DNA from 2 places in the Arthrobacter sp. B0427-1-12 genome. Region 1 is predicted to be linked to the other one. Evidence: predicted binding sites of a transcription regulator. Region 1 holds the regulator's gene; the other holds the start of a gene.

What was found. The regulator LexA, encoded in region 1, represses DNA repair genes until DNA is damaged. The targets are predictions, from matches to a motif close to TCGAACANNTGTTCGA.
Region 2: the regulator LexA is predicted to act here: its motif matches at 4,587-4,602, upstream of AC5RWU_RS12685 (TetR-type transcription factor C-terminal domain-containing protein).

Annotation. Positions count from the first base shown of each region.
Region 1 is NZ_JBNHIC010000007.1:69,676-84,187, reverse strand. Features, by position in the region: gene AC5RWU_RS07210 (SseB family protein) at 1-550, opposite strand, end outside; gene priA (bifunctional 1-(5-phosphoribosyl)-5-((5-phosphoribosylamino)methylideneamino)imidazole-4-carboxamide isomerase/phosphoribosylanthranilate isomerase PriA) at 554-1,306, opposite strand; gene AC5RWU_RS07200 (hypothetical protein) at 1,423-1,587, opposite strand; gene hisH (imidazole glycerol phosphate synthase subunit HisH) at 1,595-2,236, opposite strand; gene hisB (imidazoleglycerol-phosphate dehydratase HisB) at 2,233-2,850, opposite strand; gene AC5RWU_RS07185 (histidinol-phosphate transaminase) at 2,936-4,030, opposite strand; gene AC5RWU_RS07180 (LysM peptidoglycan-binding domain-containing protein) at 4,125-4,526, opposite strand; gene lexA (transcriptional repressor LexA) at 4,790-5,533, shown strand; gene AC5RWU_RS07170 (ATP-dependent DNA helicase) at 5,565-7,619, opposite strand; gene hflX (GTPase HflX) at 7,612-9,246, opposite strand; gene AC5RWU_RS07160 (class I SAM-dependent methyltransferase) at 9,409-10,026, shown strand; gene dapF (diaminopimelate epimerase) at 10,033-11,019, opposite strand; gene miaA (tRNA (adenosine(37)-N6)-dimethylallyltransferase MiaA) at 11,031-11,975, opposite strand; gene miaB (tRNA (N6-isopentenyl adenosine(37)-C2)-methylthiotransferase MiaB) at 11,968-13,491, opposite strand; gene AC5RWU_RS07140 (coiled-coil domain-containing protein) at 13,547-14,512, opposite strand, start outside.
Region 2 is NZ_JBNHIC010000019.1:16,966-31,477, reverse strand. Features, by position in the region: gene AC5RWU_RS12725 (phenylacetate--CoA ligase family protein) at 1-525, shown strand, start outside; gene AC5RWU_RS12720 (PaaI family thioesterase) at 527-1,204, shown strand; gene AC5RWU_RS12715 (hypothetical protein) at 1,348-1,527, opposite strand; gene AC5RWU_RS12710 (transposase) at 1,556-1,741, opposite strand; partial or broken gene AC5RWU_RS12705 (transposase) at 1,782-2,024, opposite strand; gene AC5RWU_RS12700 (Zn-ribbon domain-containing OB-fold protein) at 2,093-2,485, opposite strand; gene AC5RWU_RS12695 (thiolase family protein) at 2,478-3,647, opposite strand; gene AC5RWU_RS12690 (cyclase family protein) at 3,648-4,517, opposite strand; gene AC5RWU_RS12685 (TetR-type transcription factor C-terminal domain-containing protein) at 4,693-5,385, shown strand; gene AC5RWU_RS12680 (aldehyde dehydrogenase family protein) at 5,526-7,022, shown strand; gene AC5RWU_RS12675 (flavin-containing monooxygenase) at 7,989-9,647, shown strand; gene AC5RWU_RS12670 (thioesterase family protein) at 9,963-10,802, shown strand; partial or broken gene AC5RWU_RS12665 (biotin transporter BioY) at 11,070-11,540, shown strand; gene AC5RWU_RS12660 (energy-coupling factor ABC transporter ATP-binding protein) at 11,546-12,688, shown strand; gene AC5RWU_RS12655 (IS110 family RNA-guided transposase) at 12,731-13,816, opposite strand; partial or broken gene AC5RWU_RS12650 (IS110 family RNA-guided transposase) at 14,287-14,512, shown strand, end outside.

The DNA of each region.
Region 1 (14,512 bases):
CCAGCGCCCATACGGCCGGACGGCGCGCCACGAAAGTCATTTCCGCTCCCGGGTCCAGGACCATCAGCTCCGCCTGCTCCGCGACCGCGGACAGGGCCGCCCGGGCGGCATACACCGCCACCGGCCGTGCCTGCGGGTGCCAGGCCTGGAGCGCACGAACCGAGCTGAACACCGGCAGGGCCTTGCGGCCGTCCGGCGCCTTCAGCGTCACCAGCGCCATATCGGCCTGCTTGTCGGCGGCGAGCCCGTGGCCGCCGTCCGCTTCCTCGCCCAGTTCCGCGACGATCGGCACGAACACCCTGGCGCTGGCCAGTGCCTGAATGACGCCGGCCTCGGTGCCGTCGCCTGCGATGAGCCGGCGTACTGCGGCGGCATAGCCGGCGTCGGCCAGGCCGTCGTCGTCATCAAAATTATGCAGCGGGTTCCCGTCGCCGCTGAGGTCCCGGCCGGCCCAGGGCCGGCCGGCGGAGTCCGCCGGCCCGCCGGCCTTAGCCAGAGCCGCAGCAATATGTCCGGGAAGGTGCCGTTTGGGCACCTGCGGTTCAGTCACGGACTACTCGGCCCGGCGTCCGGCCACGTCCAGCGCCTGCGGCAGCGTGAAGGCGCCGGCGTACAGCGCCTTGCCCACGATCGCTCCTTCGACGCCCTGCGGGACCAGTTCGCGCAGGGCGGCGATGTCGTCAAGGCTGGAAATGCCGCCGGAAGCGACAACCGGCTTGTCGGTCCGCGATGCCACCTCGCGCAGCAGCTCGAGGTTCGGGCCCCTCAGCGTGCCGTCCTTGGTGACATCGGTGACCACATACCGTGAGCAGCCCGCGTCCTCGAGGCGGGCGAGGACCTCCCAGAGATCGCCGCCTTCCTTGGTCCAGCCCCGGGCAGCCAGCGTGGTGCCGCGGACATCGAGGCCGACGGCGATCGCGGAGCCGTAGCGGGCAATGGCGCGGGCCGTCCATTCCGGGTTCTCAAGGGCCGCGGTTCCCAGATTGACGCGGTGGGCACCAAGTTCCAGCGCATTGTCCAGCGACCTGTCATCCCGGATGCCGCCGGACAGTTCAACCTTGATATCCAGCTGCTTGACCACTCGTTCGAGCAGCTCCAGATTGGAGCCCCGGCCGAAGGCGGCGTCCAGGTCGACCAGATGCACCCATTCCGCGCCGTCGTTCTGCCACGCCATGGCCGCGTCCAGCGGATCCCCGTAGCTGGTTTCGCTTCCTGCCTCGCCCTGTACCAGGCGGACCGCCTGGCCGTCCGCCACGTCAACGGCGGGGAGGAGTTCCAGGATGGGCGTTTCGTTGAACGAAGTCATGGTTGGGGTCTGCTTTCTCAGCGGTTGGTTTGGGTTCGACAGAGCCGGCAGACTGGCTGCCGGCCGGTGGGGCTCCAGTCAGGAAAACGGCTCCGCGCCAATGGAAGCCGGCGCGGTCAGGACGCTGGTGGCTCCAACGTCAGCAGCCACGCAGCCAGGAGGGCCATGGCCGCCAGGACCCAGAAGCTGGCTACCAGCCACACGGGCAGCTTCTGCCGGCGGAAGGAAATGGCACCGCCAGCCAGCAGCCCGGCAGCGCCCATCAAGACAATACTCCACATGCTTGTCCTACTTCAGCCCCGAGGTCCAGTTCCTCAGGAGCTGCGCTCCTGCGTCACCGGATTTCTCCGGGTGGAACTGGGTGGCGGACAGCGGCCCGTTCTCGACGGCGGCGATGAACGGACCGCCGTGGTCGGACCACGTGACCAGCGGAGGCGCCATCAGCGGCTGCGTCACATCGAAATTCCATGCCTGCACGCCGTAGGAATGCACAAAATAGAACCGCTCGTCCTCGATGCCGGTGAAGAGCCTGGAGCCTTCCGGCACCCTGACCGTGTTCCAGCCCATGTGGGGAACCACCTTGGCGGGCAGCCTTTCCACAGTGCCCGGCCACTCCCCCATGCCCTGGGTGCGGACACCATGTTCGACGCCCTCTTCGAAGAGGATCTGCAAGCCCACGCAGATGCCCAGCACCGGCCGGCCGCCGGCAACCCGCCGGCCGATCATCCGCAGCGCATCCACGGACTTGAGTCCGTTCATGACCGCAGCAAAGGCGCCCACGCCGGGGACAACCAGACCATCGGCATGGAGCACATCGTCCGGCTTGGCGCTCAGCGTCACTTCGGCGCCAACGTGCTCCAGCGCCCTGACCGCGGACCGGATGTTCCCGGAACCATAGTCAAGAACGGTTACCCGCGGCGGCACGCTCACAGTGCGCCCTTGGTGGATGGGATGCCCTCCACCCGCGGGTCCGGCTCAACCGCTGCGCGGAGTGCGCGGGCAAAGGCTTTGAACTGCGCTTCCACGATGTGGTGCGGATCCCGCCCGGACAGCACCCGCATGTGCAGGCAGATCTGGGCGTGCAGGGTGATGGCCTCGAAGACGTGGCGGGTCAGCGATCCCGTGAAGTGGCCGCCGATCAGGTGGTATTCCTGTCCGGCCGGCTCACCTCCGTGCACCAGGTACGGCCGCCCGGAAATATCGACGACGGCGTTGGCCAGCGCTTCATCGAGCGGCACCGTTGCCTCACCGAAGCGGCGGATTCCGGCCTTGCTGCCCAGCGCGGACTTGAGCACCTCGCCGAAGGTAATGGCGACGTCCTCGACCGTGTGGTGGACATCGATGTGCGTGTCGCCGGTGGCCTTGACGGTCAGGTCGATCAGCGAGTGCTTGGACAGCGCCGTGAGCATGTGGTCGTAGAAGGGCACGGAGGTGCTGATGTCCGAGCGGCCGGTGCCGTCCAGGTTGAGCTCCACGAGCACTGATGATTCGCTGGTGGTGCGCTCGAGGCGGGCGGTCCGTCCGGTGGAAATGTCCACGGTCATTGCTGTCCTTTGGAAAGTGGTGGTGGGTGCGCTGGCCGCGGGAGGCGCAGCTGCCGCGCTTAATAGTCTAGGAGAATAATGAAAATCAGATGAGCTGCTCGAGCCGCTCGAGGAACGCCGTAGTCTCCGCTTCCGTTCCCGCCGTCACCCGCAGGTGGCCCGGAATGCCGACGTCGCGGATCAGGACGCCGGCTTCCAGCAGTCCCTCCCAGACCGCCTGCGGGTTCCGGAGCCCGCCGAAAAAGACGAAGTTCGAGTCCGAGTCAGCGGGCGTCAGCCCCATCCGCTTCAGCTCGCGGACGATCCGGTCCCGCTGGGTCTTGATGTCCTCCACATTGGCCAGCAGCGCCGATGAATGCTTCAGCGCCGCCGTCGCCGTGGCCTGGGTGATGGCGGAAAGGTGGTACGGCAGCCGCACCAGGCGCAGGGCGTCGGCAACCTGGGGCGCCGCGGCGAGATAGCCCAGCCGCGCACCGGCCAGCGCAAACGCCTTGCTCATGGTCCGCGAGACGATCAGCCGCTCCCGCCCTGGCAGGAGCGTCAGGGCACTGGGTGTGCCGGCGTGGGAGAACTCAGCGTAGGCCTCATCGACGATCACGATCGCATTGCTGGCCCGGCCTGCCTCGTACACCGCTTCCACGACGTCGAGCCCCAGCGCCGTGCCGGTGGGGTTGTTCGGTGAGCACAGGAACACGATATTCGCGCCGGAGGCGGCCACCTGCTCCGCCGCCGACGCCGCGTCCAGTCCGAAGCCGGCATCCCGGGTTCCGGTGACATACGCAGTACCGGTGCCGCTGGCCAGCAGCGGATACATGGAATAGGTGGGCGGGAAGCCTATCGCGGTGCGGCCGGGGCCACCGAAGGCCTGCAGGATCTGCTGCAGCACTTCGTTGGAACCGTTGGCCGCCCAGACGTTGTCCGCGGTCAGTCCATGTCCCAGGTACTGCGCCAGCAGCTGGCGCAGTACCGTAAATTCACGGTCCGGATAACGGTTGAGGCCAGCCACGGCCTGGCCTACTGCCTCAACAATGGCCCGGTGCACCTCGGCGGGTACACCATGGGTGTTTTCGTTGACATTCAGCAGGATCGGCACGTCCAGCTGAGGCGCCCCGTAGGGATGCTTGCCGCGCAGGTCATCACGGAGGGGAAGGTGGTTCAGGGCCTCAAGCTGTTCAGTCACTGGCCTAGTTTAAGACGATTCAGCGTGCGAGACGGAATCCTGTGGCGGGCGCCACAGACAGCGCCATCCTGGCTGGACCGTGCAATCCGAACGCTTAGCGGGATGCCGGGACGAACAGTTGCCGTCCGGAGTGGACCAGCGGGGTGTCCAGATTGTTAAGTTGGATAATCTCTGCCACCACCTCGCGCGGGTCCTGTCCGGGAGCAAGCTCAACGGCGAGCGACCACAAAGATTCACCAGGGCCGACGGTGACAACCTCCGGCTCCGCAGCGACAAGCGGATCACCCGATGCCGTGGCCGGGGCCGTGACGGAGCCGGCAAGGGTCAACAGAGCCACCGCCAGCAGCATCAGCGGAAGCCCCACCAACACCAGCCTGCCGCGGCGCGTCAACCGGAACCGGGCAGCAGCCGGCCGGACGGCCGGGAGCAGGGCCCCGAAGCCCTTCGCAGGGCCGGTGGTGCCAGGCGGAAAGTGCAGTGCAATCTGGGCGGTCATAGCGGTTACCTTTCTGGCTCGAACGGTTCGATCCTTCGAAACCCTCCACGTGCCGCATCGAATCCCTGTTCGATTCCGGCACAAGAGCAGTTTTAGCACTAACCAACGACACATGTCGAGACACAGTCGAACAAATGTTTGAAATAGTGCCGTGCCTCACCTAGCGTTAAAGCAAGAGGAGGCCGCACGCACACAGCACCAGCCGCCACTGACGAAATAAGGAAGGAAGTACGGCCATGGAAGGCAGTACCGCGCAGGAGAACGTGCCGGCACCCCAGACCGAATCCGGCGGCAAGGCCCGGCGTACACGGCGGCAGTCAAAAGGGCTGACGCCCCGGCAGAAGAAGATCCTGGAGACCATCCAGCGTTCGATCAGCGCAAACGGCTATCCGCCGTCCATGCGCGAGATCGGGGATACGGTTGGGCTGGCCAGCCTGTCCAGCGTCACCCACCAGCTGATCCAACTGGAGAAACTCGGCTACATCCGGCGGGATCCCAAACGGCCGCGCGCCATGGAGATCCTGATTCCGCTCACGCTGGACCAGGGCAAGGTGGAGATCGCCGGCGTTGATGAACCCGGCGTGCTGCGGAGCACCAAGGGAACCCCGGTGGCTGACCTGGCCAGTGCGGCGGATACGGCCATGGTCCCACTGGTGGGCCGCATTGCCGCCGGCGGCCCTATCCTGGCCGACCAGTCGGTGGAGGACGTCGTACCTTTGCCCCGGCAGTTGGTGGGCCACGGGGAGCTCTTCATGCTCCGGGTGTCCGGCGATTCGATGATCGATGCTGCCATCTGCGACGGCGATTGGGTGGTCGTCCGCCGCCAGCAGAGCGCCCTGAACGGCGAAATCGTGGCCGCGCTGCTCGATGACGAAGCGACGGTGAAGACCTTCCGGCAGCGCGACGGCCATACCTGGCTGCTGCCGCAGAACACCCGCTACGAGCCGATCCTTGGGGACCACGCCACGATCATGGGCAAAGTCGTGTCGGTGCTGCGGTCGCTCTGACCTGGTGGCCTGCCGCTGACGGTGGCAGGCCTCATGCTGTCCCGGCCAGCCGCTGCAGCACCGCAAGGACCGTCGCCCGGTCCGTGGTGCCCCAGAACGGCGGCAGCGCACTCCGGAGGAATCCGCCGTAACGGGCCGTAGCCAGCCGGGAGTCCAGTACTGCCACCACGCCCCGGTCGCCGGCGGCCCGGATCAGACGCCCCGCCCCCTGTGCCAGCCGCACAGCCGCATGGGTCGCCGAAACGCTCATGAAGCCATTGCCGCCGGCCTGGGCCACCGCCCGGGTGCGGGCCGTCATCAGCGGGTCGTCCGGCCGGGGAAACGGAATGCGGTCGATGATGACCAGCCGGCACGACGGCCCCGGCACGTCCACGCCCTGCCACAGGGACATTGTGCCGAACAGGCAGGTATCCGGCTCCGCGGCGAACTGCTTCACCAGCGCTGACATGGACGACTCGCCCTGGCAGAGGATGTCCAGGTCCAGGCGCAGTCGCATGGCATCGGCCGCCTCCTCGGCTGCGCGCCGGGAGGAAAACAGTCCCAGGGCACCGCCGTTGGACGCCCGCAGCAAGGCCTCCAGTTCGTCGAGCTGCTGTTCCGAAACGCCGCGCCCGGGCTTGGGCAGGTCCTTGGCTACATAGAGCACGCCCTGCTTCGGATAGTCGAAGGGACTGCCGACGTCGGTTCCCGACCAGCTGGGCGCTCCTTCTCCGAGCAGGCCCAGCGATCCGGCCACCGGTTCGAACGCCGAGCCGATGGCCAGGGTGGCCGAGGTAAGAATGACCGTATGGCCGTCGAAGAGGCCTTCCCGCAGCCGGCCTGCCACGGACAAGGGTGCAATGTTGATCGTGGCCGGCTGCGTCTCGTCTTCAGCGGCGTAGCCGCCCTGCGGAGAAAAGGCGGCGGCGCGGGAGATCCACAGGACCTCGCCGGCGCGGGCAGCGTCGATCATCCGTTCGCACAGTTCCAGGATGACCGTCAGCCGGGAACGCGCCAGCTGCCGGCCCCCGTCGGCGGCCGCGGTGCTGTCCGGCTTCGAATCGGAGAGCGCGGCCCGGCAGGCTTCGCGCACCTGGACCACCGCCAGTTCCTGCGCTTCGCTGAGTCCGGACGGCACCAGGCCGGAGGGGACGCCGTCGAGCACCGCTTCCAGATGCCCGGCGGCGGCGGTGAGGGCCTCGCCGCTGACGCCGGTATGCTTGCGCACCGCGGACGCCGCCGCGGTTACCATCGCTGCGGACAGCTGGCCGGAGACCGCGCCGGTGACGCGGTCCTGGAGTTCATGGGCCTCGTCGATGACGACCACGTCATAGTCCGGCAGGACGGCAAGGCCCTCGAACGCGCTGATGGCCAGCATCGCATGGTTGGTGATTACGACGTCGGCCTCCGCCGCCGCCGCGCGTGCCCGCTCACTGAAGCATTCCTCGGCGAGCGGACATTTCTGCGCGCCGAGGCACTCCATCGCGGTGACCGACACCTGCCGCCAGGCGCGGTCGCTGACCCCCGGCGTCAGATCGTCACGGTCGCCGGTCTCCGTCTCCTCGGCCCATTCGCGGAGCCGGACGATGTCCCGGCCCAGGGCGGTCGCCGGCCCACCGGTGCGCCCGCCGCTTCCTGTGCCGCCCGGCCCCGCCTCCGGGGCGGGATGGGAGGCTGCGGCGTCCTCACCCAGCGTGAACAGCGCTGCGGGCGCGTCCTCGTCCGGAAAGCCACCCTGCAGTTTGTGTTTGCAGACATAGTTGCCCCGGCCTTTCAGCAGGGCCACGTCCACCGGACGGGGCAGCTTCGGCTGGACCGCATCCAGCAGCCGAGGCAGGTCCCGGCCAACGATCTGCGCCTGCAGCGCCAGCGTCGCAGTGGAGACGATCGCAGGCTTGTCACTGTCCAGCGCATGGCGGATCAGCGGAATAAGGTAGGCCAGCGATTTGCCGGTTCCGGTGCCGGCCTGGACCAGCAGATGGTTTCCGGTCTCGATCGCTTCAGCCACCTGGCGGGCCATTTCATGCTGTCCGGCCCGGTTCTGCCCGCCCATGGCCGCCACGGCCACATCCAGCAGTTCCAGGGCGCCGCGGGAGCCCTCAGCCATGCCGGACAAACGGTTCCAGTTCGGCGGCCAGGCCCTCGCGGACCAGGACCTGGACCTCGGTGCCCTCCTCCACATGGTCCAGGGACAGGATCTCGGCGTCCTCATCGTGCAGCCGGCTAAGGACGTCCCCGCGGTGGTAGGGAATCAGCAGCTGGAGCTTGACGCTGGGCCGCGGGATGCCGTCGCTGATCGCTTCCAGCAGTTCCGGAATACCCTGGCCGGTCCTGGCCGAGACCACCACGTGCCGCGGCTCCCGTTGGCGCAGCCGTTCAACCACGAACGGATCAGCCGCGTCCGCCTTGTTCAGCACAATGATCTCCGGAATGTTGCGCGCATCCACTTCGGCGAAGACTTCCCGGACCGCGGCGATCTGGCCCTCCGGATCGGGGTGCGAGACATCGACCACATGCAGGATCAGATCCGCGTCTGCAACTTCCTCCAAGGTCGACCGGAACGCCTCCACCAGCTGGGTGGGCAGGGAACGCACGAATCCCACGGTATCCGCCAAGGTGTAGCCGATGCCGTCAGGGGTTTCGGCCCGGCGCACGGTGGGATCCAGGGTGGCGAACAACGCGTTCTCGACCAGCACGCCCGCATCGGTCAGCCGGTTCAGCAGCGAGGACTTGCCCGCGTTGGTGTAGCCGGCAATGGCTACGGACGGAACAGCATTACGACGCCGGTTGGCCCGCTTGGTCTCACGCGCGGGCTTCATGCCCGCGATTTCCCGGCGCAGCTTGGCCATCCGGGTACGGATGCGGCGGCGGTCCAGCTCGATCTTCGTCTCGCCGGGACCGCGTGAGCCGATGCCGCCGCCGGCGATGCCGACGCGGCCGCCGGCCTGGCGGGACATGGACTCGCCCCAGCCGCGCAGGCGCGGGAGCAGGTATTCGAGCTGGGCGAGCTCCACCTGGGCCTTGCCTTCGCGGGACTTCGCATGCTGGGCGAAGATATCCAGGATGAGGGCTGTCCGGTCGATGACCTTGACCTTGACAATGTCTTCCAGTCCGCGCCGCTGCGACGGGGACAGCTCGCTGTCCACGATCACCGTGTCCGCACCGGTGGCCATGACGATTTCCCTGAGTTCCTCCGCCTTTCCGGAGCCCAGGAATGTACCCGGGTCCGGCTTGAGCCTGCGCTGGACGAGCCCGTCCAGCACCTCGGAGCCCGCGGTTTCGGCCAGCGCAGCCAGTTCCTTCAGTGAGTTTTCCGCGTCCGCCGCTGTTCCCTCGGTCCAGAGCCCGGCCAGGACGACCCGTTCCAGGCGCAGCTGACGGTATTCGACCTCGGTGACGTCTTCGAGTTCCGTGGACAGCCCCGCCACGCGGCGCAAGGCGCGCCGTTCGGCGAGATCCTGCTGGTCCCCGTCGTATTCCGAGTGCTCCTCCGCCAGGTCGGAAATGGCCTGGGCCCGGACGCGCTGCCCGGCACCGGCGTCCTGGTCAGCAGCCGACTCCGGCTGCCTGCGGGCGGGCCCCTCTGGAATCCGCCGCGCTGCTGCCCCCTTGGCGGCGGACGCGGCGTCATGGGAAAGAATGCGGTTGATGACTGCCTGGATCTCGTCCCGGCTCAGCTCCGCTTCGGAATCCTTGCGATCCGGAGAATTGGCGCTGGAGTTGTTGGTTGTCATGCTCTCCTTTGGAAAGTGTGTATATCAATGGTAGACCCCGCCGCGGACATTTCCCCGGGAAATCCACAGCCGGCGCGACAGCGCCTGCGATTATCAGGGGCGTAAATTTGTTAGGCAAGCATAAATTTCCTTCCCCGCCGGGGCGCATTATCCTGAGCAATCATGGCCTCCGATCACTACTTCAGCGCACAGCCGACCGGTCCCGGAACCCGCCGGCCGCTCCAGGTTGTGCTGGCGGGTGAGACCCGGAACCTGCAGACTTCCTCCGGCATCTTCAGCCCGGACGGCGTGGACAAAGGCACCGCCGTTTTGCTGGCGGACGTGCCTCCGCCCTCCCCGACCGGAAACCTCCTGGACATCGGCTGCGGCTGGGGGCCCATTGCACTGACCATGGCGCTGAAAGCACCGCATGCCAAGGTCTACGCAATTGACGTCAATGAACGCTGCATCGCGCTGACCAATGACAACGCGCGCCTGCTGGGCCTGGCCAATGTTGCGGCGAGCCTGCCCGATCAGGTGGACCCGGCGTTGACGTTCGACACCATCTGGTCGAATCCGCCAATCCGCATCGGCAAGAACGAACTGCATTCCCTCCTGATGCGGTGGCTGCCGCGGCTGGCACCGGGAGGTTCCGCCTGGCTGGTGGTCCAGAAGAACCTTGGTTCGGATTCCCTGCAGCGCTGGCTGGGGGCGGAACTGGACGAGGACTTCAGGGTGACGCGGGAGAGCACGTCGAAGGCCTTCCGCATCCTGCGCGTCCGCCGCAGTTCCGGCGCCTGAGCTGCGCTAAACGATGCTGCCCCGGGCAACCAGCACGGCGGGACCGCTCAGTTCCACATGCTCGCGGCCGTCGGCGCCCGGCAGGAACCGTACGCGCACCAGTCCGCCCGGGACGGCTACGTTCCATTGGACCGGCGCATCCTGCCCGGCCCAGTAGCGGATGGCAGCGGCCGCGGCGCATGCACCGGTGCCGCAGGACTGGGTCTCCCCCACGCCGCGTTCATGCACGCGCATCGTGATATTGCCCCAGCCGTCCTCCACGAGCGGCTCCGCCGGCACCACGAACTCGACGTTCGTGCCGTGTTCCGGAACCGGTTCCACCCGCGGTGCCTCGAACAACTGGGTGGCCCCGAGTTCCTCCAGGTGCGCCAGCGCAACGACGGTGTGGGGGTTGCCCATGCTGATGGACAGCGCAGGACGCGGCACTTCCAGGCCCTCGGCTTCCACCACGGAATCCATCGCCTTGGCCCGGGCGCGGTCCGGGAAGATGAATTCCCAGGGCCCCATGTCGACGGCATAACCGTTGGCGGACCGGCTCACGACCTTGATTCCGCCGCGCGTGCCGATCGTCAGGGCCTCACCGGAAGCCAGGTCCACGAGGCCTTCCGCAAGCAGGAAGTGGACAAAAACGCGCACGCCGTTGCCGCACATCTCCGACAGCGACCCGTCGGCGTTGCGGTAATCCATGAACCATTCCGCCCGCGGATCCTGCTCAAGCAGCGCCTGCCCCTCCGGGAGGAAGCGCGACGGCACCGCGCGGATCAGCCCGTCGGCACCGATTCCGTGGTGGCGGTTGCACAGCAGGGCGGCTTCATCGCGGCCGATTTGGCGCACACCGTCCGGATCGGCGACCAGGACGAAGTCGTTGCCGGTGCCATGTCCCTTCGCGAACGCCAGGCCCTGCAGGGCAGCCAGGCCGCCGGCCGGTACGGGAACGGCTGCCTGCGCGCCGGTTGCCTGCGGGGTACGGGAGTTCGGTTCACCGGGGGTCATTTCCGTCGTCGTCACCTTTCAAGCCTACCCGGTGCGCCCGGCGCCGCCGGATCCATGGCTGCCGCCGCTGCCTTGGCGACCAGCTGCTGATCTTCCCAGTCCAGCCAGTGGATCCGCGGGTCCGCCCGGAACCAGGTCAGCTGGCGGCGGGCGAACTGGCGGGTGGCCACGATCGTTTCCTCAGCCGCCTGCCCAACGGTACGGACGCCGTCGAGCACGCGCAGGAACTGGGCGTAGCCCAGTGCGCGGGAGGCGGTTTTGCCTTCCCGCAGTCCCGCTGCGTCCAACGACTGCACCTCGCCCAGCAGGCCGGCGTCGACCATCCGGTGCACGCGCACTGCCAGTCGCTCCTTCAGCAGCTCACGATCAACGGCCAGTCCGATCTGCACGGCGGGCTGATGGTACCGGCGCTCGGGCATGAACGAACTGAACGGCCGGCCCGTCAGCCGGTGGACCTCGAGGGCGCGCACCACCCTGCGGCCGTCTCCCAGGCGCTCCGCAGAGACGGGGTCCACCTGGCGCAGCCGCTCCCGCAAGGCATCGAGGCCGGCTGTCTCCAGCTCCTGCTCCAAAGCCCCGCGGAGCGCCGGATCCGTGCCCGGGAACTCGAGCACATCGAGTGCGGCACGGACATACAGGCCGGAACCGCCCACGAGGATCGGCAGCCGGCCGCGGCTGCGGATCTCCGCGATGGTCCGGCGGGCCAGCTGCTGGAAGGCTGAGACGCTGGCTTCCTGGCGGACATCCATGATGTCCAGCAGATGGTGCGGTACGCCCCGGCGCTCGGCAACGGAGATCTTGGCGGTTCCGATGTCCATGCCCCGGTAGAACTGCATGGCATCGGCGTTAATGACTTCGCCGCCCAGCTCCAGCGCCAGGGCCACGCCCAGGTCCGACTTGCCGGACCCGGTGGGCCCGACGACGGCGACCACCGGCAGCGCGCCGGTATCAGGCATTCCGGACGGGAAGCGACGGCATGCCGAGCGAGACGTTCTTCCGGCCGCCCGACGGCGACGGGGCGGCGCAGGACTCTGCCTGGGACCGGTCCCAGGCGTCACCCGCGCGGGAGCGGCGGACGGCGTAGTCCGCGGCCGACGCCGGGTCGGCGATCAGGTGGAACGGTGCCGCTCCGGTGACGGTCACGGTGACCAGGTCGCCCGGGCGGGGTGTTTCCGCGCCGTCCGGAACGGAGAAGTGGACCAGGCGCTGGTCCTTGGCCCGGCCGGAGAGCCGGCCGGTCTCGTCCGCCTTGCGTCCCTGCTGGGCAGTGACCATGACCTCCACGCGCCTGCCGACCTGCTTGGCGTTTTCCTCGGCGGAGATCCGGTCCTGCAGTGCAATCAGCCGCTCGTAGCGTTCCTGCACCACGGCCTTGGGCAGCTGGTCCGGCAGCTCCGCCGCCGGCGTTCCCGGGCGCTTTGAGTACTGGAACGTGAAGGCGGTGGCGAACCGCGACTGTTCGACGACGTCCAAGGTCGCCTGGAAATCCACTTCGGTTTCGCCGGGGAAGCCTACGATGATGTCCGTGGAAATGGCGGCGTGCGGAATCTGTTCCCGGACCTTCTCCAGGATGCCCAGGAATTTCTTCGAACGGTAGGAACGGCGCATGTCCTTGAGAACCTTGTCCGAGCCCGACTGCAGCGGCATGTGCAGCTGCGGCATAACATTCGGCGTCTGGGCCATGGCCTCGATGACGTCATCGGTGAACGCCGCCGGATGCGGACTGGTGAAGCGTACCCGTTCAAGGCCCTTGATGTCCCCGCAGGCCCGCAGCAGCTTGCTGAAGGCCTGCCGGTCACCGAACTCCACGCCGTAGGAGTTCACGTTCTGCCCCAGCAGCGTCACCTCGATGGCGCCGTCGTCCACGAGCGCCTGGATCTCCGCCAGGATGTCCCCCGGACGCCGGTCCCTTTCCTTGCCGCGCAGGGACGGAACGATGCAGAAAGTGCAGGTGTTGTTGCAGCCGACAGAGATGGAGACCCAGCCGGAGTAGACGGCATCACGCTTGGTCGGCAGGGTGGAGGGGAAGACGTCCAGGGACTCGAGGATCTCAAGCTGGGCTTCATTGTTGTGCCGGGCCCGCTCCAGCAGAGCCGGCAGCGCGCCCACGTTGTGGGTGCCGAAGACGACGTCCACCCAGGGGGCCTTCCGGAGGATGGTTTCGCGGTCCTTCTGCGCCAGGCAGCCGCCCACGGCGATCTGCATGCCCGGCCGCTTTTCCTTCACCGGAGCCAACTGGCCAAGGTTGCCGTACAGTTTGTTGTCCGCATTCTCGCGGACGGCGCAGGTGTTGAAGACGACGACGTCGGCCTGCTCCCCCTGGGCCTGCACCAAACCGGCGTCCTCCAGCAGGCCGGCCAGCCGCTCGGAATCGTGGACGTTCATTTGGCAGCCGAAGGTCCGCACCTGGTAGGTGCGCGGAGCCGGGGCCGTGGGATCGGTCAGCGGGGCGGGGACAGTCAAACTCACCATTAAAGGGTACGGCCTGCAGCCGGGTCGCTTGCAATTGTCCGCGTGCGGACCTGGATCAGTACCAGCCGTTCCGCTCCGAATGGCCCCACGCACCGCAGGGAGAACCGTACCGTCCCTTGATGTAGCCCAGCCCCCAGTCGACCTGGGTCCGGTAGTTGGTTCGCCAGTCCGCGCCGGCCGCGGCCATCTTGTCGCCGGGAAGGGACTGCGGAATTCCGTACGCCCCGCTGGAGGAGTTCAGCGCATTGGTACGCCAGTTCGATTCCCGGTTCCACAGGTTGACCAGGCACTGGAACTGGTCCTGACCCCAGCCGAACGACTCCAGCCGACCGGAAGCATACGCCTGCGCCCCGGCCGGATCATTAACGGCCGTCACCTGCGGTTTCGGTTCGGGCGGCTGCGGCCCCGGCGACGGCGAGGGCGGGCCGGAAGGCTGCGCGGACGCGACGGGAGCAGGTTCCGGGTCCGGCGCCGGCGGAGCCGGACGCGGCTGCTCGGCGGGAACCGGTGCATCGTCCCGGCTCCCCGCCCCGGCGCGGGCAACGGCGGGTCCGGCCGTCGGCAGGGGAACAGCAGCAGGAGGAGCCACCGGAACTGCGGCAGGAGGAGCCTGGCTGGCCGCCACCTCGGCGGCTGCTGCCGCGGCCTCCTGCTGCGCCTTGTACGATTCCTCGGCCGCCAGTCCGCGCCGCCGCTCCTCCTCCGCCTGGGCGCTGGTGTCCTTGAGCTCGGCCAACTGCTCCAGGAGCACGGCGCTGCGGGCCTGCTGTTCGGCGACCTTGTCCTGAGCAGCCCGGCTCGTCTGCTCCGCCTCCGCCCAAGAGGTTTGGGCCCGCGCGGCCAGCCGGTCCCGTTCGGCGCGGGCCTCTTCCTCCTGGGCCACGAGCCCGGCGGAAACGCGTTCCGCAGCCCTGGCATCTTCATAGAGCCTGCTGGTCCGCTCCGCCACCATCTGCACCAGGTCCAAACCCTGGAGCGTCTCCTCGGCGGCGCCCGGTTCCAGCAAGACCAGCAGCGTCTG
Region 2 (14,512 bases), on a different contig from region 1:
GTCGAATGTGGCGTCGAACCGGGCATGCATATTCGCGACGATGTCTACGTCGAGTTGATCGACCCCCACACCGGACAACCCACCTCTGAGGCGTCTCCAGACCGGCCGGCCGAGCTAGTCGTCACGGACCCCGAACGGCGGGCTCTGCCGATCGTCCGACTCCGCACCGGGGATCTGATCGACACGCTGAACCCCGACGCGTGCGGTTGCGGACGAACATCTCCGCGGATCGGTCGCATCGTTGGCCGGGTCGGCGACATCACCAAGGTTAAGGGCATGTTCGTCGTCCCCGGCTCGGTCAAGACAGTGTTCGCCCGCCACAATTTCAGCGCGCGGTACCAGTTGATCGTCACCCGCACGACTGGCCGTGACGACCTCACGCTACAGGTCGAGGGCACCGAACCTAGCAAGTGGAACACGATCCTCGATGACGTAAGCCAGGCCCTTCGAGTCCGGTGTGGCTTCGAGTTTGTCCCGGCGATCGAGGGCGACCGTCTCCTGGTAGATCGGCGCGAGGTTGGATGACGTGCTCGAAAACATGACGGCCAGCCCCGCAGACATCGACCGATTCCTCGGTCTCGCGCCAGACTCGGGCCGGAACATCCGCATCGATCCGTGGTATCCCGACCTCACCTTTGAGGGCGGTGGTGGCGAGTATGCCCAGTTACTCGATGAGCTGCGCAAGGTCCAGGAGATCACGGCGACGTCCAGGGCCGATGCCGCTACCCTTGCGGGCGCGGCCCGCAAGCTGAGGGAAGTAGCCGAAGCCCTGGAACCGGCCCGTGTTCCCCTTGGCCAGGGGTACAGCGGCCAACGCCATGACCTCCCTGGGCGTGGCCATCCATCCCTGGTGCCCTCGCACATCACCGTGTGGACCACATATGCAATCCGTGCGAACGTCACCTTCACCGCTGCCCACGTCGGAGGACGCGGTGCCGTTCACGGCGGGATCATCCCGCTGCTTTTCGACGAGATCCTCGGACGGCTCTCAAACACGAACCGGGAGTCCCCCGCCAGGACGGCCTATCTCCGCACCGATTACCGCAGCGTGACACTGCCCGGCGTCGACTACGTCGTCGACGCGACCGTCGACCGGGAGGAGGGCCGCAAGCGGTTCCTGTCTGCTCGGCTGGTCGGCCCGGACGGCACGGTCACCGCGGAAGCCGAGGGGCTCTTCGTTGTCCTCCGCGATGGTTCCCCCTGAGAACGTGTTGGGAAAGCGGATCAGGCGGCCCTGGCGGATTGCCAGGACCCTCTGCCCGGGGCGGGTGCCAGGCGCTGGGCGATTAGCCCGATCATGGCCCACCTGACCATGGCCTCTGCGTGTTCGGGGAGCCGTTCATAGTCCTAGGACAGGCACCGGCAGCGCCGGGGCAGGACCTCGAAGGTGTGTTGGCCGGCGGTTTTGGCCACGATCTGCGGGGCGGTCCCGAGCAGGTCACGGGCGGTCCCCACCAGCCTGCCGGCGTAGCCGCCGTCGGCGAAGACACACGCGATGGAGGGCGCCTTCGCCCGGGCATTGTCCAAGACTAGGCGCCCGCCGTCGCGGTCCTGCTTAGCTGGCCGCGGTGACCAGCACTGCGACCAGCAGGCCGATCGTGTCGGTGACGAGGTGGCGCTTGCGCCCGTCGGTCTTTTTCCCGGTGTCGTACCCGCGCGAGTCCGCCCCGACGGTGTCGGCGCCCTTGACGGATTGGGAGTCCACGATCCTGAGCCGTGGCCTCCGGGTCCCGCCCGGCAGCGGCCCGAGCGGCAGAACGCAGCGCGTCGTGGATCACCTCGGTGGTGCCGTCCGCGTTCCGGCGCTGGAAGCACCGGTACACGGTGTCCCAGGGCGGGAAGTCGTGCGGTAGCATCCGCCACGCACACCCGCTCCGGTCCACGTGCAGGATCGCCTCCACGATCCGCCCGCGCGGATGAACCGGCGGGCGGCCGCCGGTCTGGACCGGCACCAAGGGCGCGACCAGCTCGCACTGTTCGCCGGTCAGGTCCGAGGGATACGGGTGCGGGGAAGAACCTGCCATACAGCCACGCTCACCCCATCGACCCCAGCAGCCAAACGGCCGCTTTCCCAACACGTGCTGAGACTGTGCTAGCGGGCTGCTGCGGCGAAGTGGGGTCTCGGGGCGCCGGCGACGTCACGCATCGTCAGGCGTACCCGATCACCGACGGAGGGCGTGTTCTCCGGATCTTGTGCGACGGCCACGATCCGAACTCCGGGCGCTTGGGACAGCTCGACGAGGGCCAGCACGTAGGGCGCCGATAGACCGTCGATTCCGACGGTTGCCCGATGCACGCGGCACCATGAGTGGACGCGCCCGTCGGGGTCCATGTCAGCCCATTCCCACATCTCACCCCGACACTGCGGGCACCGGAACAACGGATACCACTGCACCGCAGCACACGAGGAGCAACGGGTAACGCGGATCCGTCCGGCCGCCAGACCGTTACGCCATCCCGCGTAGATGTCCTCGTTATCAAGCATCGTTCCTCCGGAGGTAGAGCCCTGTGTACTGACGACCGGGTCCGGCGCCGACGAACGCGGTCGAGGCATCCGGCACCTGGCGGCCCCGGGCGTCATGGCGCAGTTGCGCCACTGCCTCTGCCAGATGGGAGGCTCCCAGCGTATATCCATGCGCCAAGAGGCCACCATGTGTATTGGTTGGCCGGTTCCCCGTCACGTCGAGCCCTCCACCAGACACGAGTTCAGCGGCCTTGCCGAAGTCCACGATTCCCAGTGCTTCAAGTTGAACCACTGTCGCGACGGTGAAGCAGTCGTACAGTTCGAGGACGTCCACGTCCGCCAATGGGGCACCAACCGCACGTTCGACCGCGTCAGCGACCGCCGTCGCCGCGGGGAACTTCGGCAAGTCCGGGCTTTGGGTGTAAAAGGCCTCGTCCGGGATCGACTGGACCCGGTGAGCCCATTCCTGAAGGCTCACCGTACGCTTTTCAGGTGCAACGGCGCCCGCACGAGACACGACGAACGCGACCGCACCGTCGCTCAGCAAGGAGATATCCGAACGGCGCAGCGGCTCCGCGAAATAGTCCTCGGCCAGGAATTCCCCCAGCTCGATCTCCCGCCGCAACTGGGCGTAGGGATGGGCCATGGCGTTGCGGCGTGCCGAGCAAGCCACCTCGCCGAGCATCGTCGCCAGTTCGGTGCGATCCAACCCGTAATCGTCGGCGTATTTCGTCGCCATGGTCGCAAAGTAGAGCTGTGGGCCGCCGAAGCCGACGGGGTATTCCACCTCCCGTTTGGCGTCCATCGCGCCGTGGATTCCGGTGGGGCCTGAACCGAAGGATCCCCAGTCCACGCCGAAGTAGGTCAGGACATGGTTGGCCAGACCTGACCGGACGACCTCATGTGCTTGAGCGACGGCCAAGAGGATACCGGCGCCGACCGGACTGCTGAGCCCCTGATATCGCACGTTCGTCATCCCCATCGTCGGCAACAGGGTGTCCGCAGCCAAGGCCGCGGGAGTGAGTTTGGATTCGGTCACGACCCCATCGACCTGTGCCGCGTCAATCCCCGCGTCGGCCAGCGCCGCGTCGATCGCCTCCAGGAGCAAACTGTGGACCCGCCGCCCGGATGACCTAACGGGGTGCACCTCCCCCACGCCGGAGATGACAACGTCAGACGTCACTCAGATCACCACCATGGGCGCCACGGGGCTGGCCGTCGCACCCACGATGTTCAGAGGAGCGATCATCAGCATTCCGGCAACCGCAGGGCCGCCCCGGAAATGCTCGAGATTGAGCAGTTCGGCGAAGTAGACGCCGTGATCGCGCAACAGGCCAACGTGCAAAGGGACAGCACAGGTCGGGTCGGTAGCCGGGGACATCTCAACTCCGATGTTGTCGGCGCCAATGATGGAAAAGCCGCACTCCAGGACCCATTCGATGGCGTCAACGTCTAAGCCACCCCAACCGCGCTGGTCCTGAACACCTTCGGTCCAGGCGTCAACCCAGCCGGTTCTCACGAAGAGCGCATCGCCGCGTTCGGGTGTAAGGCCGGCGTCGGAAAGCTGCTGCCGCACGAAGTGCAAGTCAACCGGCTCAGATACGTCGAGCCATTTCCGGTCTCGCGGCACCGCGTCCACGATTAAGACCCTGGTGAGCACCGGGCCGGCTTCCTCGATACCCAACCGTTTCGCACCTCGGCTCGTGACGAGCTCCATCGGAAGATCCCCGTACATCTTGCCGTCCTGCCAGACATGGCACAGCGCGTCCAGATGTGTTGTTCCGTGCGTCGGAATCAGCAGGACATCATCACTGAAGGAGAACCCATGCGCACTCATGGTGTCCGGCGCGATCGCAGCATCGCCCCCGTCCCGTACCATAAAGTGCTGCGGCGCCTGGCGACGAGGGCCGACCGGACCCATGCCGTGGCGGATAGGCAGGCCAAGGCTTAGCGTTTCGAATCGCTTGACAGTAGCCATCGCGCGCTGGATGGCCGCTTCGTCGATATACGCCAGAGCCCCACGCCCGGAGGTTTCCGCCAGTCTTGTCGGCATGTGAACAGCTCCTCGTTTAGCCTGTTGTGTCGCGGGCCTGGTGGCACGCCTCTGACCACATGGTGGCTCTCGAACATGTAATCTGTCAACAGTCATGTTGACAGATTACGCGTCCAGTACATCCTCACTCCGATAACGTGATGCACTACAAGGTGCCGGGGCAGAAAAGGAGACCATGTTGGCCAGTGACATCAGCAGGCGACGCAAGACCGCAGCGGAGGATCAGAGCTCGGTCTACCAGGACCGCAAGGCCGCGCTATTCAAGGCGGCGGCTGAGACTTTTCGAGAGCAAGGACTCGACGGGTCCTCACTCAACGAAATCGCCAAACGCGCAGGCTTGGATCGGGCCAGCCTCTACTACTACGTGGCATCCAAGGAGGAGTTGTACCGCCAAGTCGTAGAGGAGGTGGTGCGCAAGAATGTCGACGAGGTTCTTGCCGTTCGCGACAGCGAGGGTACCGGCGCCGAGAAGCTTGCCAAAGCCGTGACCTTGCTCATGCGCAGTTACGCGGAGAACTACCCCCACCTATACATCTTCGTCGCCGAGGACTTCGGTCGCCGCGGCCCCACGGCGCGTCAAGGCCGCAGCTCTAAAGCGGTTTCGCACGAATGGCGGCAGGAGCTTTCGGCGCTCGGTGATCTTTACTACGAAGCCGTGCGCAACATCGTCACCCAGGGACTCGAGGATGGAACGCTCAGCTCCGGCCTGACCGCCGGCGTGATCGCCCACGGCGTGATCGGCATGACCAGCTGGAGCCACCGCTGGTTCCGCCCGGACGGACCGACCCCGGCGAATGACGTGGCCAAGGGTTTCGTCGGCATCCTTCTGCACGGCTTATCGCCAACGGGGAAAGCGGAAGTTCACTAAGCATTCAATCAACGTGAGTGTTGACGAGCCAACCCTGCATGTCTACGATCGGAGCGTGACACAAGTCACGGCGACCCGCCCGCTTCTGCGCGCCAGAGACATCATCGCCGCCCATCTAGTCGTTCGAAGCAAGGAGCCCCATGTTTGACACCAAGTCGGACACCGAAACGTTTAGCCACGAGATTGCGTTTGACCTTTCCCACCCTGACGGAGTCTTCATCGGGGGGCACTGGGTCCCAGGCGCCGGAACGACGATTGATGTCGTCGACCCTGCCACTGAGCAGACACTGACCACAGTGTCAGCCCCTACCATCGAGCACGCCGATCAGGCTGTGGCCGCGGCACGCCGCGCCTTCGACGAAGGACCGTGGCCACGAATGTCGGCCACCGAACGAATCGCTGTCGTGGAGCGATTCTGCCAAGCAATCGAAAGCCGCCTGGAGCGCATCGTCCCGGCCGTCGTCCTAGAGTCCGGCATGACCATCGGTTATTCGCAGGCGCTCGGTGGTGGCGCGGCTCCTGCGGCGTGGAACGCGTCCCTCGAGGCAGCGCGCAACCTCGCGTGGGAATCCACGGACGGGGGCGTGACCCTGCGTCGAGAGCCTGTTGGCACCGTTCTCGCCGTTCTCACCTACAACGGGCCGGTGTCTCTCGTCGGCATGAAGGTCGTCCCGGCCTTGCTCGCTGGGTGCCCGGTGATTGTTAAACACGCCCCTGAGTCCCAGCTCAGTGCCCACCTCATTGCCGATGCTGCCGCAGAGGCGGGCTTCCCGGAGGGTGTCATCAGCTTCTTGCCCACGACCACGGAGGTGACACAGCATCTCGTCTCCCATCCCGGAATCGACATGGTGACGGTCACCGGCAGTCAGGCAATCGCGAAGGATGTCATCCGGCGCACGTCGGACCGGTTCGCTCGAACCGTACTGGAACTTGGGGGAAAGTCTCCCGCGATCATCACTGAAGACGCCGACCTCGACATGGTGATGTCGACGTTGGGCGATGGGGCCACTGCCGGCACGGGTCAGGTCTGCGTGTTGCTCTCGCGCATCCTGGCTCCACGCTCCCGCTACCGCGAAGTCCAGGACGCGTTCATGGATTTCCTGTCGAGTCGGCGCCTAGGCGATCCTCTCTCTCCCGAGACGCATCTAGGCCCGTTGTCCGTCGAGCGTGCGCGCACGCGCACCGAGGACTACGTCCAAGTGGCACTCCGAGATGGCGCGACATTGGCCTACGGCGGCAAGCGTCCCGCTCACCTGAAGCACGGATATTACTTCGAGCCGACCCTCTTCACCGACGTGGACAATCGGATGCGTATTGCCCAGGAAGAGGTCTTCGGTCCGATCACTACTTTGATCCCCTACGACGACATTGATGACGCGGTCCGCATCGCCAACGACACGATCTTTGGGTTGTCGGCGGCCGTTTACGCCAGCGATGCCGCGGAGGCGGCGGACATCGGTCGTCGGATCCGCTCTGGGACGGTTGCCATCAACCAGGCCGGCATGTCGCTGAATCACGCCTTTGGCGGTGTGAAGCAGTCCGGCTGGGGTCGCGAATGCGGGCTCGAAGGCATCCTGGAGTTCACGGATATCAAGCAGATGCTGCTGCCAAGCGGCGGGAGCTTCCTCAACGCTTGACGCCACCGGCGCGGATCCCTTCGAGGAAGGTGAGAGGCTCCGGGTTCGAGCTGGGCTGTCTAGCCCTCAGTTCGAACCCGGAGCCTCTCACCTTCCGCGCCAACAATTGGATGGTCAGGTCGGGAATGGTGGGCCTGGCGTCCCGCCTGTCAGGCATTAATTCACCGCGGTTCATCGTCGGCTACGCCTGCGATGCGGTCTTTCATCGCCAGGGCGGCCTCGGCGCCACCGTTGCAGTGCGAACTGCTCACCAGCCGGCCCGTCCGAGTTCGGCGGGGCACATCGACGTGGAAGAGCCCGCCCGGATCTCCTACCGTGAGGTGGTGCACCCCTGGCCACCGCGAGCACGTCCATGGGCGCGGGAGCGGCTTTGCCCTTCGTCCACGCCACGGTCGACAGCCGCTTCGGGTGGGGCTGCTTGAAGATCCGCCCTTACGAGCCAGCGGCGCCGGTGCCGGATTGACCCCGCGGGTGAACGATCCCTGCCTCACCCAGCAGGGACTCCCCACGAAGCCCGCCCCACCTACACTTTCGACCCCGGAGACCGGACGCTTTACACCAGGTCTCATCCACCGAGGCATCGTCCAGAAGTCGCTTCGGCCGCATCGACCTTGCACCGACAGGACCGTGTTATCCGACCACATCCCGGTCAGACAAGGATTGCACCCTGCCTAAACCTAAATTGGAGACCGGACTCTAAGCCACGACAGTCTCGGGCCGAACTGCCACACCACGACAGAGCGCGCCGGAACCTCGCAGGCACGCCCAGAGACCGCAACAGCGACGGGCGAGGTCGGCGTGGACTGACCCGGCATTGCGTCGCCGTCGAGGTGATCCGGCAGCTAGGGGCATTCGACGTGTACGTGGGGCGGGATGGAGAGGGCGGCGACACGTCCATGCGCGGTTACGTAAAATCTGTCAACACTAGTGTTGACGGCATGCTCATCAACAGATATGTTGATTAGCATGCAGACGAATGAAGCTATCCAGACGGACTACGACTTCGTGATCATTGGCGCCGGCATGTGCGGTCTGTACCAGCTGTACCGCCTCCGCCAGCTCGGTGTTCGGGTGACAGCCCTCGAGATGAACGGAAACGTCGGTGGCACCTGGTACCGCAACCGTTATCCCGGTTGCCGTTTCGACTCGGAGAGCTATACCTACGGGTATTCCTTCTCCGAGGAACTGCTCGCGGAGTGGAACTGGACCGAACGATTCGCTCCGCAACCGGAAGTGTTGAGCTATGTCAACTACGTGGCGGACAAGTTCTCGCTTCGTGAGGACATCCAGTTCAGCACCAAGGTCATAAGTGCCCGCTTCAACGACGACCAATCAACATGGGACGTCGTAACCGAGGATGGTCGGACCATCTCAACCCGGTTCCTTATGACCGCCATGGGAATGCTCTCCGTGCCGACAGCGCCGCGACTGCCCCACCTGGAGAAGTTCAAAGGCGAAACGGTCCACACGTTCTACTGGCCGTCGGAGGGAATCGACGTCGCTGGCAAGCGGGTCGGCGTGATCGGAACCGGCTCCACCGGTGTCCAGGTGATTTCCACCATCGCCAAGGACGTCGACTCGCTGACCGTTTTCCAGCGGAACCCAAACTGGTGCGCCCCGTTGCACAACGGTCCACTGTCCCAACAGGACATGGATGACATCCGCTCGAAGTACGACGAGATCTTCCAGTCCTGCTTCAACTCCCCCAACGGCTTCATTCATCGACCGTTGCGTGAGAAGACTACGGATGTCAGCCGCGAGGAGCGACTCGCCCTGTGGAACGAGCTCTATGACTCCCCTGGTTTCGGGATCTGGCTGGGGAACTACCGGGACACGATGATGGATGCAGCGGCGAATGCTGAGCTCTCCGAGTTCGTCGCCGGGAAAATCCGCGAACGCGTCACGGATCCGCGAACCGCCGACATGCTGATCCCCACTGATCATGGCTTCGGAACCAAGCGCGTCCCACTCGAAACCCGGTACTACGAGGTCTACAACCAGGACAACGTCGAACTCATCAGTGTCGGGAAGAATCCGATCACCGAGGTGACTGAAACGGGCCTCAGGATCCAGACCGAGAACGGACCTCGTGACATCGAACTCGACGTGATCGTGTTCGCAACCGGCTTCGATGCCGTGACAGGCGCGTTCGACCGGATCGATTTCGTCGGCAGCGGTGGCGTCCGGCTCAAGGAGAAATGGGCTAATGGACCCAGCACAACTCTGGGCGTGCAGACTGCAGGTTTCCCCAACCTTCTCATCTGCGTCGGACCGCAGTCAGGCTCGGCTGCAGCCAACTTCCCCCGCGGCATCGAGGACATCGTCGGGTGGATGACCGACTTCGCTGAGTTCCTTATCGAAAATAGCATCACCCGGGTTGAGCCCACCAAAAAGGCTGAACAGGCGTGGCTTGACCACGTGGCTGAGGTGAACGACAAGGTGTTGATGACCAAGACCAAATCCTGGTTCAACGGCCACAACATCAATCTCAATCGAGACGACCGGCCTCGGCAGATGATTTATACAGGCGGCGCCGTACGCTACCGTAGCCTACTCGCGGACGAACAGGCGGCCGGATACCCCAGCTTCGAACTCAGCAGAGCTGAGGTTCCGGCCGCTGTCTGACGAGGCTACTTGAACCTGCTGATGGGTGCGGGCAAGTGACACTTACCTGGTCCCGCCCCACCGTAGGCGCCAGGACAGTCGCCGCTCACCTCATGAACGAGGCCGGCTGGGCTACATCGCGGACCGGCCCTTTCCTGAGACCGATCTCTCTTGCTCGGACATCGACCCCCTCGAACTCACTGAGGCGGTCGGCTCCCGAGTGCTTGGCGCCCGCCTGAGCAGGGAGCACGCATCATCACGTTGTACATCGGCGTGGCCAGGCCATCGCGGTCTGACTGCATCGGTGCGAAGACCCGGTGAATTAAGGACATCAAAGTGAAAGTCGCATTCTTCACGACTGAGGCATCCGCGCACGGAGAAAGGCTCATTCCGACGCAGGCGGCCGAGAGCGGGTGGGGGAATGACCTGCTACGTGGGATGGCTGTGAGCGGAGCGCTGGCCCGTGGCACGGAGCAAGCGTTCCTCGGCCTCTGCGCCAGTGAGCTGCGCCCCACTCGTTTCACCCTTGACCTTTTCCACCCGCCGCACTCCGTCCCGTCCGTGGTGCACACCGCGGTGATCCGTAAGGGACGGAGGCTGATGTTAATCGACGCCTTCTTTGAGCAAGCCGGCAAGACGGTAGCCCGTTCCTCTACCCTGTTTCTTCGCCCGTCAAAGACTCCTGCCGGCCAGGTGTGGAGCCAAATTCCGCAGATTGAGCCTCCCCCCGCAGAACTGCTCCCCGAAGACAACGATGATCGGATTTACTTTGAGGAGGGGCGGGGCTGGGTCACCTCTGTCGACGCCGCTCATGAGCCAGTCCGCCGGCAGTCGTGGCATTTCCCCATACCGATTGTCGAAGGGGAAAAAATAACGGCATTTCAGACCGTGGCCTGTATGGGTGACGTGTCCAACGTCATTTCGAATTGGGGCGATTTCGGACTGGCACACATTAATGCGGATGTCACGCTGACAATGGCGCGTCTACCAGAAGACCTGCGGATGGGCCTCTCGGCATCGTCCCGAATCGAATCCGAAGGTCTGAGCGTGGGTAGTGCCATGCTCTATGACGCAGAAGGAGTCTTCGGCATGTCTCTGGTCACGGCGCTGGCCAATCCGAAGCACCGGGCGAACCCAAAGACCCGTCAGCCGATGCCCAGCCGCGTAACTCCATGATGTGCAGAGAAGTCTCACGTCCGAAGCCCTTCGTCCGCCGAGGCGGGGGGAACCCATCAAGTCCTCACATAAAGCCCGTCCCGTCCGGCACGTTAGGAGCAGAATCATGAGCCAAGCAGTCCCGAGCGTGCAGCGCAAGCCCCTGGCCGTGCCCACGCAGATCGCCCTCGCCGGTGTCTTCGCGGCCCTCATCGCGATCTGCTCCATGCTCCCCCCATCCCGGTCGGCGGCTTCGGCGTGCCGATCACCCTGCAGACCTTCGCCGTGATGCTCACCGGCCTGATCCTCGGAGCGCGCCTGGGCTTCCTGGCGGTCCTGCTCTACCTCGTGGCCGGGCTGGCCGGCCTGCCGGTGTTCTCCGGATTCAACGCCGGGATCGGCGTGCTGGCCGGGCCCTCGGCGGGCTACCTGCTCGCCTTCCCGCTGGCCGCCGGGCTGACCGGCGCCCTGTCCTCCCTGGTGCTGCGCCGCGGCCGGGCCGCCGCGGCCCGCGGCAACGGGCGGATGGGCTTCGGCTGGTGAGCCCTGGTGTTCCTGTGCGCCATGGTGGTCTCCTTCGTCTTCACCCACCCGATGGGCATTGCCGGCATGATGTTCGCCCTGGAGCTGGACCTGGCCACCGGCATCGCCGCCGACATGGTCTTCTGGCCCGGTGACGTCATCAAGAACGTCATGGCCACGGCGGTCGCCGCCACCGTGATCCGGGCCTTCCCCACCCTGGCCCTGCGCCGGTTCTGAGCGACGTGCTCACCGCGGGCAACGGGACCCAGGAGCCGGCCCCGGTCATCGAGGTGCGCGGCGCCGTCGTCGACCTCCCCGGTTCCGCCCCTGCGCCCGGGCAGGACACCGGGGCCGTGCCCGGTACGCTGCGGGTCCTGGGCCCCGTGCACGTCACGATCACCGAACTGGTGGTCGGCGCCAACGGCTCGGGCAAGTCCACCTTCGTGAGGCTGCTCAACGGGCTGGTCCAGCCTTGCGCCGGGTCCGTGACGGTGCACGGGCTGGACACCGTGGAGCGCACGAACGAGGTGCGGTCCCGGACCGGGTTCATGTTCACCGACCCGCTGGTGCAGCTGGTCATGCCCACGGCGGGCGAGGACATGGAGCTGTCCCTGCGCCGGACCATCCATAACCGTCGCGTCCGGCGGCGGGCCGCCGAGGACCTGCTGGCGCAGCACGGCCTGGCGGGCTTGGCGCACCGCAGCATCTACGACCTCTCCGGCGGGCAGCGCCAGCGCCTGGCCCTGGCCACCGTGCTCGCCACCGACCCGGCGCTGCTCGTCGCCGACGAGCCGACGCCCCTGCTGGACTTGGACTGGACCCTGGAGGTCCAGGATCTGCTGCTCTCCCTGCCGGGGACGGGCCGGTGCCGGCAACTGGTGTACACCACCCACGACCTCGAGTTCGCCGCGCGCGCGGGCCGTTGCCTCGTCATGGCCGGGGGGCGCGTCGTCCACGACGCCGACGGACCGGACCGCCGTGGCGTGGTACCGCCGAGACGTGCTGGCCCGGCGCGCCCGGGCGCGGCGGGACGGGGGCATGCGGTGAACCTGCTCGACCACCGGCCGGGAACCTCGCCCGTCCACCGGGTCCCGCTGGGGGCGAAGTACGCGATGCTGCTGGTGCTGAGCGTGGTCCTGGTGGCCTGGCGCGAGCCCGTGGTGATCGGCGTGGCGGTGCTCGGGGTGTGGGGTCTGTACCGGCTGGCCGGGCTCGCGGGCGAATTCCTGGCCCCCCTGGCGGCGCGGCTGGCCGCTGCTGCTGTTCGCCGGCGTGGCTCGCTGGGCCTCGGGCGTCTGGGGGCCCGTGCCGCTGTCCCCGTTACCTTTCTTATAGCCCCGGAACGAGCAAGAATCGGGGTTGCTGGCCTGTCGGCCCCGGCATGATCCGTTCCCCCAGTCGTCCATGATCCGAATCTTCTATATCCGTCAAGCGAGCCGCGGAAGCGTGATCGCGTCGGCGTGATGTGCATTGAGTGTGCGGTAGAGGCGTCGGGCGAGGTAACGCTTGAGACAGCGGCGGATCTCACGCGAGGTCTTGCCTTCGGCCTTCCTGCGCTCGGCATAGGAATGGGTTGCCGGATCATGGACCATCCTGACGACGGTCGCCAGGTGCAGTGCGCTGTTCAGGCGCCTGTCGCCGCCGCGGTTGAGCCGGTGCCTGACCGTGTTCCCTGACGAGGCGGGGATGGGATTTACGCCGGCGAGGGCGGCGAACGCGGCCTCGGAACGGACCCGGCCCAGATGGGACCATGCGGTGTAGACCACTGCAGCAGTGATCGGGCCGACCCCGGTCTCCTCCAGCAAGGCTGCTGCGGGACTGGCTCCTAGAAGCTCGGTGGTACGTGTCTCGTTATCCTTTAGTTCGGCGTCGAGGACAATGATGCGCTTGGCGAGACGGACGGCCTCCGCGCGGGCGGTCGCTTTAGCCAGCTCCTCTTCACGCCTGCGCCAGTGGGAGATCTCGATGAACTGGCTGTCCGTTAAGGGCCTGCGGGCGTCGACGCCCACGTCGACGCTGCGCAGGAGGGCCATGAGGGCATTGACCTTCGCGGTGCGCTCCACCGACATCTGTTCCCTGGCGGCTACGAGGACGCGCAATGCGGCCCGTACGCCGTCGTCCTGGCGAGGGATGCGCAGCTGGGATTCCTCGAGCGGCAGTGTTGCGGCAGCGATCGCGGCCGCGTCCAGCGGATCAGATTTCCCGGCACCGCGCCGGGCCGTCGCGTACGCCCTGACCCTGGGTGCCTCCACGACCCGGTAGCCGGATCGCATGACGGTGCCGGCCAGCAGCGCGCCGTAACTGCCGGTTCCTTCGATGACCCAGAGAGCTCCGAGGTCGCCTCCCGTGCGGCGAGCTGCCCACGCGATTGCACGGGATCTGCCTGCGTGCGTGTTGGGGAACCGCTCGGTGCCCAGATGCTCGCCCTTGGCAGTAAGCACAGCATAGGTGTGGGTGCGGGCGTGCGTGTCCACGCCGATGACGAAGGGGCAGTTGTGGGCAACAGTGGTCATCGTGATCCGGGGTTCCTTCCTCGCGAACGGGTAGATCCTTCTGGCCGCGGTACGGCCGGCGTCACCCGGGCGGAGGTCACTCCGAGGCACTCCTGTGATGGGCCACGGCCCCGAATCAGGGCTGGGCATTCTTCTGATCAAGCCGTCGGTGTGGGCCGAGCAGGCGCCGGCCGCCATCTCCAAAACCGGGCAATTCGGATCCAAGGCCCTCCAACGGGCCGAGGGGGTGCTGAGCCACAGCCAAGAAGAGGCGGCCAGTACCTACCCTGTCAGCCGGTCCCGGACCAGCCACATCAAGACTCACAGGGGGGTGTTGTCACCGGGGTCCGATAGGCGCCAGGGGATCGCTAATGGGGACCAGACCAGCCGCAGACTTCACCGCGGAGGCCGGCCGTAACGTGGATGCCGAGCTCTGGGGCCGCAGGACATGCCAGCGCTGTCAGAACGGACCGGACTTCTGGAGGCTATGCATGATCAAGGACCACGAAACGGTCGATGTCTTCATCGGCGTCGACGTCGGCAAGACCAGCCACCACGCGGTGGCCCTGGACAAGACCGGCAGGAAACTGCTCGATAAGGCACTGCCGCAGGATGAGGCGAGACTGCGGGCGATCATCGACAAGCTGGCCAAACACGGGACGCTGCTGCTGGTCGTGGACCAGCCCGCCACTATCGGCGCGCTGCCCGTTGCCGTGG